Regions from separate parts of the Polycladomyces subterraneus genome, predicted to be linked through region 2. Evidence: predicted binding sites of a transcription regulator. Region 2 holds the regulator's gene; each other region holds the start of a gene.
What was found. The regulator LexA, encoded in region 2, represses DNA repair genes until DNA is damaged. The targets are predictions, from matches to a motif close to CGAACATATGTTCG.
Positions count from the first base shown of each region.

Region 1: a site for LexA is predicted at 2,887-2,900, ahead of ruvC (crossover junction endodeoxyribonuclease RuvC). Genes of this name have one in related genera too.
Region 3: a site for LexA is predicted at 3,155-3,168, ahead of NWF35_RS15635 (YhjD family protein). Genes of this name have one in related genera too.

Region 1 covers NZ_JANRHH010000034.1:19,319-24,238, reverse strand. Annotated here, with positions in the region: gene NWF35_RS08245 (threonine ammonia-lyase) at 1-23, shown strand, start outside; gene NWF35_RS08240 (MBL fold metallo-hydrolase) at 199-933, shown strand; gene NWF35_RS08235 (MATE family efflux transporter) at 1,094-2,503, opposite strand; gene ruvC (crossover junction endodeoxyribonuclease RuvC) at 2,919-3,425, shown strand; gene ruvA (Holliday junction branch migration protein RuvA) at 3,422-4,048, shown strand; gene ruvB (Holliday junction branch migration DNA helicase RuvB) at 4,061-4,920, shown strand, end outside.
Region 2 covers NZ_JANRHH010000021.1:13,249-18,168, reverse strand. Annotated here, with positions in the region: gene NWF35_RS04870 (pyridoxal phosphate-dependent aminotransferase) at 1-370, shown strand, start outside; gene NWF35_RS04865 (glycosyl hydrolase family 18 protein) at 423-1,604, opposite strand; gene NWF35_RS04860 (DUF1259 domain-containing protein) at 1,863-2,324, shown strand; gene lexA (transcriptional repressor LexA) at 2,501-3,130, opposite strand; gene NWF35_RS04850 (DUF5680 domain-containing protein) at 3,533-3,997, shown strand; gene NWF35_RS04845 (hypothetical protein) at 4,447-4,809, opposite strand.
Region 3 covers NZ_JANRHH010000054.1:39,075-43,994, reverse strand. Annotated here, with positions in the region: gene NWF35_RS15655 (YugN family protein) at 1-327, opposite strand, end outside; gene NWF35_RS15660 (hypothetical protein) at 1-1, shown strand, start outside; gene NWF35_RS15650 (M20 metallopeptidase family protein) at 564-1,751, shown strand; gene NWF35_RS15645 (DUF421 domain-containing protein) at 1,858-2,547, shown strand; gene NWF35_RS15640 (CBS domain-containing protein) at 2,613-3,041, shown strand; gene NWF35_RS15635 (YhjD family protein) at 3,227-3,625, shown strand; gene NWF35_RS15630 (hypothetical protein) at 3,646-3,840, shown strand; gene NWF35_RS15625 (cupin domain-containing protein) at 3,964-4,308, shown strand; gene spoVAC (stage V sporulation protein AC) at 4,568-4,920, shown strand, end outside.

The DNA of each region.
Region 1 (4,920 bases), on a different contig from region 2:
AAGGACTCCGGTCATCATGTTGAATTTTTCACCACTACGTGATGATCTTTTTTTGTGGAAGTTCATTGCTGTTTCCTTAAATACTTGACAAAATAAATTAAATATGATATTATTAAGATTTATTTGAAATTAATTATTTCGTTTGATATCATATTAGTGTGGCCACACAAAACCAAACCTGAGGATGGAGGAGTCCTGATGCAAGTAGCCAAAGGGTTGGAAATGTTGGGAATTACGGCGAATGTGGTGGGAGCGCAGATGACGATTCATCCGGCCCTAATCTGGGATGAGGATACTGTCATCTTGGTGGATGCAGGCTTTCCTGGTCAACTCCCACAGTTTCGTGAGGCAATGGAGGCGGCCGGTGTCCCTTTTGAGAAGCTCAACAAAGTGTTTCTCACGCATCAAGATATTGATCATATTGGATGTTTGCCCGATCTGCTCCATGCGTCCCCCCAAAAGGTCGAAGTACTGGCGAGTGAATGGGAAAAACCGTATATTCAGGGTGAGAAGCCTTTGATCAAAATCGAGAAGGCCATCGCTCGATTGAATGATTTGCCACAGGAACATCGCGAAGGATTAAAACGGGTATTTGAAAATCCGCCCAAAGCTCCGGTGGACAGGACGGTGTCGGATGGAGAGGAGTTGCCGTTCTGTGGTGGAATCACTGTCATTCACACGCCGGGTCATACCCCTGGACATATCAGTCTGTATCATCAACCAAGCAAGACCCTGATCGCCGGAGATGCTCTGGCCGTCGTGGATGGTCAGTTGGTTGGACCGGTACCGCAATATACGCTGGATATGGATGTCGCCATTCAATCGTTAAAAAAACTGGCGCAATATGATATTGAAGCGGTCATCTGCTATCACGGCGGCCTGTATCGGGAGAATGTCAATCGCCGTATTGCAGAATTGGCCGACGGTCGTTAAGAAGTCGATGAGAAATGGACCGGCGCTGATCTTCCGCCATGATAAATGGAAGATCAGCGCCGATTGCCGATTATTGAAGAGTGTAATCTAACCGGTCATCCGTCTGGAAAATTGATCTCGTTATGGATTGATATCACTTACGTATGGGTTTTAATCACTTTCACGTTCCTTCCGCCGGTTCCGGCCCGTCAAAAAAGCGCTGATGTTGGCGGTTGATCCAGAACAGGCGGTAGTAGGTATATTGGGCTGCCAATCCAAACGCGAACGCAATGGGGTACGCCATCCAGATCCCACGCAGACCGATAGTGTGAGACAACAGAAAAGCAACCGGCACCTCGACTCCCCAGATGGTGATAATGCCGATCAGTGTCGGCCAGAAAACGGTGCCGCTCGAGCGCATCACACCCGAGAGGATCATCATGTTGCCGAAGATCATGAACGACCACAGTGTGATATACAGCAGTTCTTCCGCGACCGACAGCGTTGCGGGATCGGTCAAAAACCAGGACAAAATGCTGCGGCTGAACAGATAGACGATCCCGGTCAGCAGAATGCCAATCACGTAATTCAACATGACGGCGCTTTTCACCAGGAGCCGCAGTCGGGCCTGTTTTCCAGCACCGATCAGTTGTGCGCCGAAGATCCCGGAGGCGATCCCCAAGCTCAGCGCGGGCATTTGCACGTAATTGATCACTTGGATGACTGCGCCATAAGCGGCGGTGGCATGGGCGCCGAACCGGTTGACAAATGTAACGACGGCCACTTCGGACAACGAGACGAAAATCATCTGGATTCCGGTTGGCAAGCCGATTTTGATCAGCAGTTTGACGATTTGCGGATCCAGTCGCAGTTTTTTAATCGTCTCCCGATCCAGCGCCAGCGGGTGACGTTTCCATCCCAGATAGGCGATGGTGACGATCAGTGTAATAATGGATGATACCACCATGGCCAGTGCGGGACCTTTCACACCCAACCGGGGCAGGCCACCCCATCCGAAAAGGAAAACGGGGGTTAAACCGACGGTCAGTATGGTGCTGAAAAGCAGAAAATAAAACGGGGTTTTGGCATCACCGGTTCCGCGCAAAAATGTGGTGTAGTTGATATACAGGAAGAAAAACGGGAGTCCCGTGAACAACACATGGGCGTAGCCGATGGAATACGGAATGATGGACGCCGGTGTTCCAATTAGCTCCAGCAATTCGCGGGCGAACAGATTGCCGATAACGGCCGCGAGCAGACCCAGGATAAAGGCGAAAGTTAAGGAGGTCCCGACTGTTGCTTTCATCCGCTCCGTATTGCTACTTCCGTAGGCTTGACCGATCAAAACGGAGCTGGCGCTTCCCAGTCCGATGATAAACGAGATCAGGAAAAACGTAACCGGAAAGACAGCACTGGCCGCCGCAAGCGCATATTCACCAAGACCGCGTCCCAACAAGATAGAGCTGACCGTCCCGCCGATCGATTGCAAGGTGTTGCTCAACATGAGCGGGATGAGGAAGAACAACAGGGACAGCCACATCGGGCGCGAGTCCATCGCACCCTGTCCCCATTTGTGGGCACCGGACGGCATGCTTTGAGTAGGTCCGGTTGGTTGACCGGCCGGCACATCGGTTGGGGACGATTGGGGAGATCCGGGCATCTGGGCAGCGGAATAGCTGGAAGTGCGTAAATCGGGTGGCGAATGGGTTGTGAGAGATGCCGAATCACGTCCTACTGTCGACACATCTCTGTCGGGTTCTTTTTGATCCCCAGAGGTAGTGGATCGGAGTGAATTCGTTCTTCCGTTTGTTTGGTTTTGTTCGTCGATCGGTTTCAATCGGATGCACCTCTTTTTGATGTGGACTGGCATTCCCGTGTCTATTGTCAGTATATGACAATCGGCTATCTCCATTATAATCTTTGTTGGAGGGAAAAGAAGAGGGGAATGTTGTGATATAATCGACACACGGCAAACGAAAACATGTTCGCAGCAGAGGAGGAACGGCGTGAAGATCATGGGCATCGACCCGGGCATCGCCATTGTCGGCTACGGGGTATTGCACCGCCAAGGCAACCGTCTCAAGGCTGTGGAGTACGGCAGTATCCAAACAGAAGCCGGCTTGGCGACAGCGACCCGGTTAAAGCAGATCTACGACGCCTGTGGAGAGTTATTTCAAAAGCATCGTCCGGACGTGGTGGCGATCGAGAAGCTCTTTTTCAACCGCAACGTGACGACTGCCTTCACTGTCGGTCAGGCACGCGGCGTAATTATGTTGGCTGCGGAGGAGGCAGGGGTACCGATTACAGAGTATACGCCGTTACAGGTAAAAATGGCAGTGGTGGGTTACGGACAGGCGGAGAAACGGCAGGTGCAGGAAATGGTGCGCATGCTTTTATCCCTGCCTGAGATACCCAAGCCGGATGATGTGGCAGATGCGCTGGCCATCGCCATCTGTGAGGGACACTCGTCTATGTTCGTGAACCGGTTGAGACAGGGAGGCTGGAAACGTTGATCGAGTTTTTAGAAGGAACCGTCACCTACGCTGGAGCAGATTACATCGCCATCAACGTGTCGGGCGTGGGTTATCGCGTGTTGTGCGGCAATCCCTACCGCTGGGAACCCAATGTGCAGACACGAGTCTACACGCATCAGGTAGTGCGGGAGGATGCTGTCACTCTCTACGGTTTCCCGACCCGGGAAGAGCGGGATTTGTTCCGCATGTTGCTCGATGTGTCTGGGATCGGTCCCAAAGCGGGACTTTCCATATTGGCTTCAGGAACGCCGCGTCAAGTTGTGCAGGCGATCCAGCAGGAGAACGTCGTTTTTTTGACCAAACTCCCCGGGATCGGAAAAAAGACGGCCCAACGATTGATCCTGGATCTGAAAGACAAATTGAAAAAAGCGGGTTGGGTCCACGCGTTGATGCAACAGCCAGGAGATCCGGCAGAAGGACCAGCCGAAAAGCCCGTTTTATCCATGGAGCGTGCGGGTGAGGCGATTGAAGCCCTGATGGCCCTCGGATATAATGAGGAAGAAGCGGCTTGGGCCGTCGAAGAGGCGCGTAAACAGTGGGAGGATGAGCCGGAGCTGGACGAGTGGATCCGGCGGGCGTTGCAACTGTCGATGAAGCGATAGGGGGATGTAAGCGTGGAGGAACGGATCATTTCCGCTCATCTAGCGGAAGAGGATGCGACGGTGGAGTTCAGCCTGCGCCCCCGTTATCTGAGCGAATATATCGGTCAGACGCGCGTGAAGGAAAATCTGAAAGTATACATAGAAGCGGCCAAAATGCGGGGGGAGGCCCTGGATCACGTTTTGCTGTACGGCCCCCCCGGATTGGGGAAAACGACACTGTCTCACATCATCGCCAATGAGTTGGGGGTGCAAATCCGGGCCACGTCCGGACCGGCCATCGAGCGGCCGGGGGACTTGGCGGCCATCCTGACCAACCTCCAACCGGGCGATTTGTTGTTTATCGACGAGATTCATCGTTTGAACCGATCCGTGGAGGAAGTCCTGTATCCTGCGATGGAGGACTTCGCACTTGATATCGTGATCGGTAAGGGCCCCAGTGCCCGGTCGGTCAGGTTGGACCTGCCACCGTTTACGCTGGTGGGCGCCACGACGCGAGCAGGTTCGCTTTCCTCCCCTTTGCGGGATCGTTTCGGAGTGGTCAGCCGGTTGGAGTATTATACAGAGGATGAACTCACCCTGATCGTGCAGCGGGCGGCTGATTTGCTCGGGGTTGCCATTCGGGAGGAAGGCGCGGTGGAAATCGCCCGACGGGCCAGAGGCACGCCGCGGGTGGCCAACCGTTTACTGAAACGGGTACGGGACTTCGTTCAAGTACAGGGGGACGGTGTGATCACGGGGGAAGCAGCCCGGGATGCATTGGACCGGATTCAGGTGGACAAAATGGGATTGGACCAGATAGACCACAAATTGTTGTTGTCTATCATCGAAAACTTTCGCGGGGGGCCTGTTGGTCTGGAGACGATCGCGGCCAC
Region 2 (4,920 bases):
CTCCATCGCTCAATATGCGGCAATTGCCGCATTGACCGGTACACAGGAACCGGTGGATACGATGCGGGCCGCCTTCAAGGAACGCCGCGATTTCGTAGTGAAACGTCTGTCCGAGATCCCCGGGTTCCGGATCTTGCCGCCGCAAGGGGCATTTTATGCGTTCGTCAATGTGCGGACGGCCATTGATGCTTCACCTTTCGAGAATGTGGATGCATGGGTGAAAGCTCTGTTGGACGAAGAAAAAGTGGCTGTCGTCCCCGGTTCAGCTTTTGGATCTCCCGATCATATCCGCATTTCGTACGCGACTTCCATGAATCAATTGGAAAAAGCGCTTGACCGAATTCAACGTTTCGTTGAAAAGTATCAATAAGCAAAAAAACAGCCCGCCGATCATACTCGGCAGGCTGTTTTTCATTTTGGACTCAATACTTTCGGATGTTGAAGTTATCTCGAAGCAGGGACCAGTTCCTAGGAAAATCCTCGCCCAAAAGCCAATAGCCGATCCCCCGTAGTCGATACTCCTTGATCAAGTTGAACTTGGCTTGGGCACTCTGTGTGTTTTCAAACCAGACCACATGTTTTTTTCCACGTTGATCCGTGTAGAAAAAGTACGGAGCTTGATCTCGGTTATTGTATTGGATTTTCAGCGACTTCATGTAAGCGAAAGTCTCAGCTTCCTGTGGCGACACCCGTTTAGCAGGTGGGCCGCCTTTTTTATATGGAAGTATCCAGTCATAACCGTAAAGGGGAGCGCCCATGATAATCTTTTCTCGAGGGATCTTAGAAACAGCATAATTCACGACTTTGCGAACCTGAGGGATCGGAGAGACTGCCATCGGAGGTCCGCCAGTCCAACCCCATTCATAGGTCATCAGAATGACGAAATCCGCTATTTTGCCATGGAAGGCATAATCATGGGCACCATGCCAAGGGCCTGCCTGGTTGTCACTCGATTTTGGGGCCAGAGCGGTGGATACCAGAAATCCTTCTTTTTTGACCTGTGGCAACAGAGTCGCCAAAAAGCCATTGTACAGCTGCCGATCTTTTTCACGGATATGTTCAAAGTCTACGTTAAGGGCACGGTAACCTTTTTGCTTCATGACACGGATTACGTTATGAATCAGCCGTCGAGAAGCCATGGGATCGGTAAAGATCCGGTGAGCGATATCCGGCTGGAAATTTCCTGATGCAAAATTGGTGATCACTAACATCGGGGCAGCATGGTTCCGCTTGGTAGCTGCCAAAGGAGAGGCATCATTTAAAGGAATCAAGTCTCCATTAGGTTGAACACGGTAACTGAAAAAACCGATGTAAGTCAAATTTCGTGCAGCCTCATTGACATCGGAAACGGCTTGTGCGGGGTTTACCGGTTCCAAAAAGCCGATGGACTCAATGTGGGGTTTGGCTGCGTTGGTGGGGAGATTGTTTTCCCCTCTTTTATCAGGGAGTACCCTGCCTCTGCTTTTCATTGGTACTGTTTCCGGATGAGCATTCCAATAGCTAAGCTGCTTGGGACGAGGATTTACATCTTGGCTTTGTTTGGCTGTGTTGCATCCCGCCAATAGTAGGACCAATGCGATGAAGATCATATACACTTTTTTCATCTGTATCACCCATTTTGGTTTGTTCGAATATCATGCTTTTCTTATTCTCGTCTTTTTATGCATGGTTTCTGGCATGATGTTGGGGTGTGTGTTTGTATACTCCAGGGCGTTTACCCATCTTGTCATGCCATGTTGGGGAGGATATCGGCAATAAAACCCTTCAGATCACGAAAGTCCCAAAATAGAAAAATATCTGGTTTTGAATAACTGACACACACATGGTTAGGATAAACGTCAAACAAAATGAAGGTGGTCTACGTGAAGAAAATATTTATTATTTTGATATCTTGTTTTTTGATCGTCTCTCTTCCTATGCATTTGGTCTATGGCAATGAGAAAACTGGATGCAAAGTCCTTGAACAAATTTTTGGTACTAAAGCAAAAGCAGAAAAAGGGGTTTGTAAGGTAGAAATTCCGCGTAATATCCCTATTACTTTCAGGGGGATCAAACTCTCACCAGAAACAATGGAATTGGAGTTTATCGCTACATTTGAACAAACAAATGGGAAAACAGTGGTGACGGGTGAGTTTTCTCTACTTGAAAGCGAAGTTACTCCTGTATTGGATACGTTACGTAAAGGAAACCTAGAGATTTCTGCAATACACAATCACTGGATTTATGAAAAACCACGCATCATTTATTTGCATTTCCAGGGAGTCGGAGATATGAGGAATCTTGCCCAGACAGTGAAAGCAGCTATTCAAACGACCAAATCGTAGTCAGCTGAGCCATTGTTTTACAAACTTACTTCATTTCATCCGCTTCGAAACGGACCACAGCGCGGGCAAGCATCGAAATTGGGGTAAAAACTTGAGGCTGTATCCGAATCCATAAACAAACCCAGCGGTATTAACGCTGGGTTTGTCTCAATAGTCTTAGCCTCTGCTTTGACCTCTCAATGAATTTCCCGGAATACCCCGATTACTTTCCCCAAAATACTGACACTTGTCAGGCGAATCGGTTCCATCTCATCGTTTTCCGGTTGCAGGCGGATATGATCCTTTTCTTTATAGAACCGTTTTACGGTGGCTTCCCCGTCTTGGGTCATCGCCACGACGATATCCCCGTTTTCGGCGGTGTTCTGCTGACGCACCACCACATGGTCACCATCAAGAATGCCGGCGTTGATCATACTGTTTCCGTGAACGGACAAGACAAACGCCCGTTCTGCATTGCCAACCAGGCGACGAGGGAGAGGGAGGTATTCTTCCACATTTTCGATGGCAGTGATGGGTTCCCCCGCGGTGACTTTCCCGACCAGTGGTACCAATACGGTATCAGAGGAGCGTACCGTGTCCTCCAGATCCCTGCGATCCAAAAGTTCGATTGCCCTCGGTTTGGTGGGATCGCGTCGGATAAACCCCTTCTTTTCCAAACGGGCAAGATGACCGTGTACCGTCGAGCTGGATGCCAAGCCGACTGCTTCCCCGATTTCGCGAACAGACGGCGGATAGCCCCTCTCTTTGACCGATTTCTTTATGTAGTCCAAAATTGCCTTTTGCCGCGAGGAGAGTCGCGTTGTCATCACCCTCAACTCCTAGTCGATGATGTTTCCATTTTCTCCAGTATACACGAAACTGCTCCAAAGAACAAACATCAGTTCCCCGGAATGTGTGTTCCGGAGAACAAATTATCGTCAATTTGCACCTCCACCACTTACTTGCGTCCCTTTTGGCAATCTCTTTGGTGAGCAGCAAGACGGTACTGGGGTATCCGTCATGCTATGGGGACCGCGGAGATAGGGGCTCGGCGTTTTTTTCTTTCTGATCTATTTATTATTCATTTATTATTGTGGTTACAAATAACATTTCAGATGATATGATGTAGAAAGAGTAGGAATCGATGAAATCTTTACTACAAAAGTGATTTCAACAAACTGAATAATATTACATACAGGTTTGCAATACAAACTTAAAAGGAGATTTATATGCGCTGCAAACTTATTTCTTTCCTCCTAACCGCCAAACGAGCCACATATGCCGCTCAAGGAGACGATGCTTCCGTCCCGGCACAGCTACCAGGGGCCAAACAATTGGAATACCGGGAGGGTCCTTATTTCTATCGGGATATCTATTTCGGGATGGAGATGTTTACGGGGATGGAGACGGTATATCATTTGGACCAACCCCTATGGGCCATGAGTTATGGGGGAGGAGTGATCAATATCGGTGATCGGGAGCAGATTCGTTCCATCTATGCATTTTTGCGTGAAGCGCTGCGCTTGGGATCGGAGGAAGCGCCTTATCGGGGACCGGACTTCTGGAAAAAAGGGCCGTTTACCTATATGAATCATTGGGAGGGCACATGGGAACGGTTTTACGGGTATGAGGAAATCCACTTGAAAGATACAAAAGTGTATGAATTGCGTTATCAGGGTGGTTTATTGAGTTAAGCTAGGAGGAGTTTGAATGGGGATATCCAATGGATCTCATTCGTTTTTTCCTCACTGCGCGTAATCGCAACACCTGGCCTATCCGTAACATTACTGATCACGACAAGTATGCGGTGGGGGAAAAGGGTTGCATTTTGGATGATTCCGGGCATTTTAGGTAATTTTACGGCAGTGACTGATATCCTTTTTGTAGGGGTCCCTATTGCTTGTCTTCCCCACCCTTTAAACTGGTTGGCGCAACCTATTATAATCAAACTGGTTTGTGTTATAAACTATTCAACACCATATTTGACTAGATTCAAATGACTGATATAGTAACTGCCCGTTTGCCTAGTGGGGAATCGCCGATTTTTCCCGACCGTTTCATAAAAAATGCCCTCATTTGGGTATATGCGCTTTTTTTAGTTAGGAGATACTATCGATTCAAAAAAAGATCAAAACCACTGAAATCACCTCTTATCTGGACTACGTTTATGTAGTTCTTCAAGCAATTTCTTCAGCATCTCGCGTTCCTCTTTTGCAATCGCCAGTTCTTCTTTGACCAGCGCTAATTCATCCATCACCGCATCATGTGTTTCGTTCAAAATTTGCTCCTGCTTTTCTCCAGCCTTTCGGGATACGTAACCTAAAACAGGTAGTGCAACACCTTGAAAGAAGACGGTTACCCAAAACATGAGCCACGCTTGAACACCTTCCGGTCTTTGAAAAAAAAGAGTTGCAAGAATGGCAATCGAAATAAGATAGAAACACCCCATGGTTGAGAGCCAGTAAGCGAGTTTATCCCCCAACCAATCGTTAAAACGTTTCATCATCACCATCACTCCTTTAAGGGGTAACGGATTCAAATACGAACTATGTGCGGCGGTAAGCGGAATGCTTCTCTCACCTAAACGTATGCCACACCTTCTATTTTTGTGCGAGTA
Region 3 (4,920 bases), on a different contig from region 2:
ATGAGTTTCTTTCAAGACGGAGGCAATGGCTTCCCGGAATGCTTCAGGGATCTCTACCGAGTAATCCAGTCCGTGTGGAAAAATATGATGGGCAAATGCGGCATTTTCCAATTCCACTATGGCCTTGGGGTTTTCCAACTGTCCTTCCACTGCCCGGGCCATGATGCGCAGATAGTAGTCCTGACCTGTTTTTTCATCATGGAATTTCATGTCGTAAACAGCTTTGTTGTAATCCCATGACCAGCGAACAAAGCCCAAGCCGGTCAAAACGCTTTCCACTTCGCCAAACGTTTTGCGAATCCCTTTCAACTGGACTTCTTCCAACACATTGGCTCCCCCTCTCTTGACGCACAACATCCCTTTTCATGATAGTATGTTCTGACAGCGGGTGCAAGGCAGCCGATTGGCCAGTAGTGAGGTTTTGATTCGGTTTTTCCTTGAAAAGCCGTCTCCGTTTCCACATTGATTTTTCGTGTCACCGGATGTTTTTTTGTTTGAAGGACGTTTTCTGTTAAGATGAAATTCCAAGGTTCTTGAAAGGTGTCGGGAGGGACTTTTATTACATGCGAAATTGGAATGAACCGATTCGTGCGCTGTTCCCGCAAATGGTGAAATGGCGCCGTGAATTTCATATGCATCCGGAAATCTCTTTCCAGGAAGTGCGCACTTCGGCACGGGTAGCGGAAATCCTGAAACAAGCCGGTCTGGAGGTGCGCACTGGTGTTGGCGGAAGGGGTGTGATCGGGATTCTTCACGGTAACGGCGATTCGTCACACACTGTGGCCTTGCGTGCCGATATGGATGCGTTGCCCATTCAGGATGAGAAGACGTGTGAATACCGGTCCACCGTACCCGGCGTTATGCACGCCTGCGGTCATGATGCTCACACGGCTGCTCTGCTCGGTGTAGCCGTTCTGCTTAGTCAACACCGTGATGAGGTTCCCGGTCGGATCGTTTTTTTGTTTCAGCACGCCGAAGAAGTCCTTCCCGGAGGGGCAGAGCGCATGATCGAAGACGGTGCGTTGGAGGGAGTGGATGCCGTCTACGGTGTTCATTTCTGGACCTCTTTTCCCGTCGGGGTTGTCGCTTTGAATGATCACGCCCTGATGGCCGGGGCGGACACATTTCATATCGAGGTGATCGGCAAAGGTGGGCACGGCGGTTTGCCGCATGAAACGGTGGATGCGATCGCCATCGCATCCCATTTGGTCGTCAATCTGCAAACTGTTGTCAGCCGGCAAATCGATCCACTCAAGTCGGGTGTCATCACCATTGGTCACATTCAAGGCGGTCGGGCGTGCAATGTGATCGCAGAACGGTGCGTGATGACAGGCACGATACGTACATTGGATCCGACGCTTCGGGAATTTATCTCCGCCAGAATCAGCGAGGTGACTGAACAGACTTGCCGGATGTACGGGGCCACTTATCGCGTTGATTTCGATTGGGGCACACCTCCACTGGTCAATCATACTGTCGAAGCCCACAGAATGGCCGAAGTGGCCCGAAAGATCGTAGGCAACGCAAAAGTGTGGGAAGTGCCTCCGATGATGGCAGGAGAGGACTTTGCCTACTACCTGCAACAGCGCCCGGGCGCTTTCTGTTTTGTCGGTGCGGGCAATCCTGAGCGCGGCATCCGTTATCCGCATCATCATCCATTATTTGATATTGACGAAGAGGCGATGAAAGTGTCGGCCGCGTTGCTCATTGAGACCGCGATGTCGTATTTGCGGGGAGATCCGGTGAATTAAAGGGGTTTTTATATGGGGGACAGATCAGGAGCGTTTTCCTCGCTCTTTTTTTTTTTGGGAAAAAGTGGACATACTATCTCCTGATCAAATGCGGGAGGGAAAAGAGATGGATTTTTTGGAGGTAATCTTTCAGACGGTCATCGCTTTCATGGTGATTCTGGTGTTAACCATGATTCTCGGAAAGCAGCAAATCGCCCAGATGACTTATTTCGAATATATCAACGGGATCACATTCGGGTCAATAGCGGCCACATTGGCGACCGACATCGACCAGCATACGTGGCAGCATTTGATCGGACTGGTGTTGTTCGGGGGGTTGACCTTGCTGTTGTCGTACCTCTCACTGAAAAATCGCAAAGCCCGCCGCTGGTTAGAGGGAGACCCGGTCATCGTCATCCAAAACGGCCAGATCATGGAGGAAAATCTGAAAAAAAACCGGTTTCATTTCGACGAAGTGATGGAACTGTTGCGACAAAAAGGCGTGTTCGACATCTCCCAAGTTCAGCAGGCCGTATTGGAAAACGACGGACAAATCACGGTGATGCTGAAACCGCAATATCAGCCGCTCACCAAAGACAGTATGTCCAAGCCACCGGGACCTGCCAATATGCCGATGGAATTGGTGATCGACGGCCAGGTGATCTATGAAAACCTGCAAAAGGCCCGCAAAAATGGACAGTGGCTCATGAACCAAATCCGGAAGCAAAAAGGGGTGCAGTCACTTCGTGACGTCTATTACGCCAGCTTGCAGTCGGACGGTACTCTCTATGTGGATGTGCGCAATGATCAGGTCTGAGAATAAAACACACACCTGCACGCCACAATAAGCAAAGCATCGTATGAAAAAAGGAGGAACCCTGCATGGGACAACTGAAAGATATCATGACCCAACAAATCGCTTACGTTACCCCACAAGATAACGTGTATGAAGTGGCCAACCTGATGAAACAGCACAACGTGGGGATGATTCCGGTCGTTGAAAACGGCGCGTTGCAAGGTGTCATTACCGATCGCGATCTGGTTCTGCGCTGCATCGCAGAACGGCAACCCAACTCCCTGAAGGCAAGCGATATCATGACCGGCAATCCGGTCACGGGCCATCCGAACATGTCGGTGGCTGAAGCTTCCCAACTGATGGCCCAACATCAAATCCGTCGTCTGCCTGTGGTGGAAAACGGGCAAATGGTCGGAGTTGTGGCGATCGGGGACATGGCAGTTCGTGAACCGTTCTCCGATCAAGCGGGTCAGGCATTGAGCAACATTTCCGAGCCGAGCCAACCGCAAATGTAACGTTGCATTACCTATTGGAGCCGGGAAAAACCTACGTCGCCTTTCATGCCCGCATTGACCGCGGGGCTGAAGGCGGCGTTTGCTTGTTTTTGGATACAATTTCCGTCGTTATCGAAACATATGTTCGCATATAATAAAAAACGGAAAATGATGCAGGTGTGATGGCCAGGTAGGTGATGTCCATGATGATTCCGCCGGAGGAATATAACCGATTCGCCGATCTTATCAAGCGGCTGGTGGTATTGGACGTGCTGGCCCGCGCACTGGAAATCGATCAACGGGGGATGGAGCGCCTCCCTTTAAAACTTGGAAGAGTGTGGAAGGAGACGATGGCGGAGATCATTCAGCGCGTAGAGCGGGAGCGGGTGCAATGCCGCCGGCAACTGCGCCGGTGCGGGGGACACATCGTGGAGGTGCGCCAATGGTCGGATGCACGGGAAGTGCAGGCGCGGTTCCGCGGTTTTTTCTATCGACACTGGTTTGACAACGAATGGCTTCGCAGTGAATGTGAAGAGTGGCTTCGCTCGTATTGGCGGGAGGGCAAAAATACCAGACAACAAACACCCCAGACTCGGTCACATTAAACATGAAGGGAGGATGTATCATGAGAAAAGGCCTGATTCCCGTTATGCTGGGTACATTGGTTTCCACATTGGGCGTTTCGCTGATCAACCGCAAACGGAAAAACTGGTTCCGTACAACTCGTTCCACCCGTCCGTACGGTTGGGGTGTGTTTGGATTTGGTTTGGCTCAGATCATACTGGGCGGAATGGATCTGTTTCGTCGGCGCGCGCGATGATAAAGATGAGAATAGGGGAAAGTCTTCCCACTTTTTCTTGTAAAAAGTTTGCTTCCGTCAGTTGAATCATATCCCGAATTTGCAGTACAATGTACCCAAATGGCGAAGGGGGTTGCAAAATCAATGGAGGGGCCCTATGTAATTCGCAAGGGTGGCAGTGACTGGATTCCGATGGGAAAAGGAGTGCAGCTGAGCTATCTGCGAAAAAGCGGTGAGGAATACAGCATTTTGCTGAAGATGGAGTCCGGCGGCCGTTTTCCGATGCATGAGCACGTCGGTGGAGAAGAAGTATATGTCATCGAAGGAAGCGTGCAAGTAGGAAAAGTGCGTTTGGAACAAGGGGACTATTACTATGCTCCTCCTGGTGTGAGCGAAACTGCCATGACGGAAGACGGTTGTACCTTGCTGATCACCTCCGCACGGGGCTTGGAAGTCAACAATCCAACAGCCAAAGTGACGGCTCACTGACAGTCGTTCCACATATATATTGCTTCATGATGGCCAAGCAGGAGGCACGTTTATCCGACCGGCACAAAATTGCCGGACGGAAAACGTGCCCTTTTTCGTCTGTTCGACTTTGTGGGTGTGCCTGATCACCTTCAAACGCCTTTACTGGATGTCATCGCATAAAATCCTCGGTTTCATCGCACGATATGAAAGCGATTGTTGATCGAGGGAGTGCGATGCAAATATGAGTAACAAAGAACAACAAGCGGAACAGCTAGCCATGAAACAGGCTGAGGAGCAAGCGCAAAATGCACAATACCAGCAAGTGGCGAAACAACATCAACCCCGGCCCAAAGTGCTTCGAAACTGTTTGAAGGCGTTTGTGGCCGGCGGCTTGATTTGCGTGATCGGTCAGTTACTGCAAAACATGTACATTCACGTATTTCATTTTCAACCGGACAAGGCGGGGGACCCGACCGTGGCCACCCTGATCTTTATCGCTGCCGTGCTCACCGGATTGGGCGTGTTCGATAAGATTGGGCAGTGGGCCGGAGCGGGAACGGCGGTGCCTGTGACCGGTTTTGCCAACTCCATTGTATCTGCGGCATTGGAACACCGCTCGGAAGGATGGGT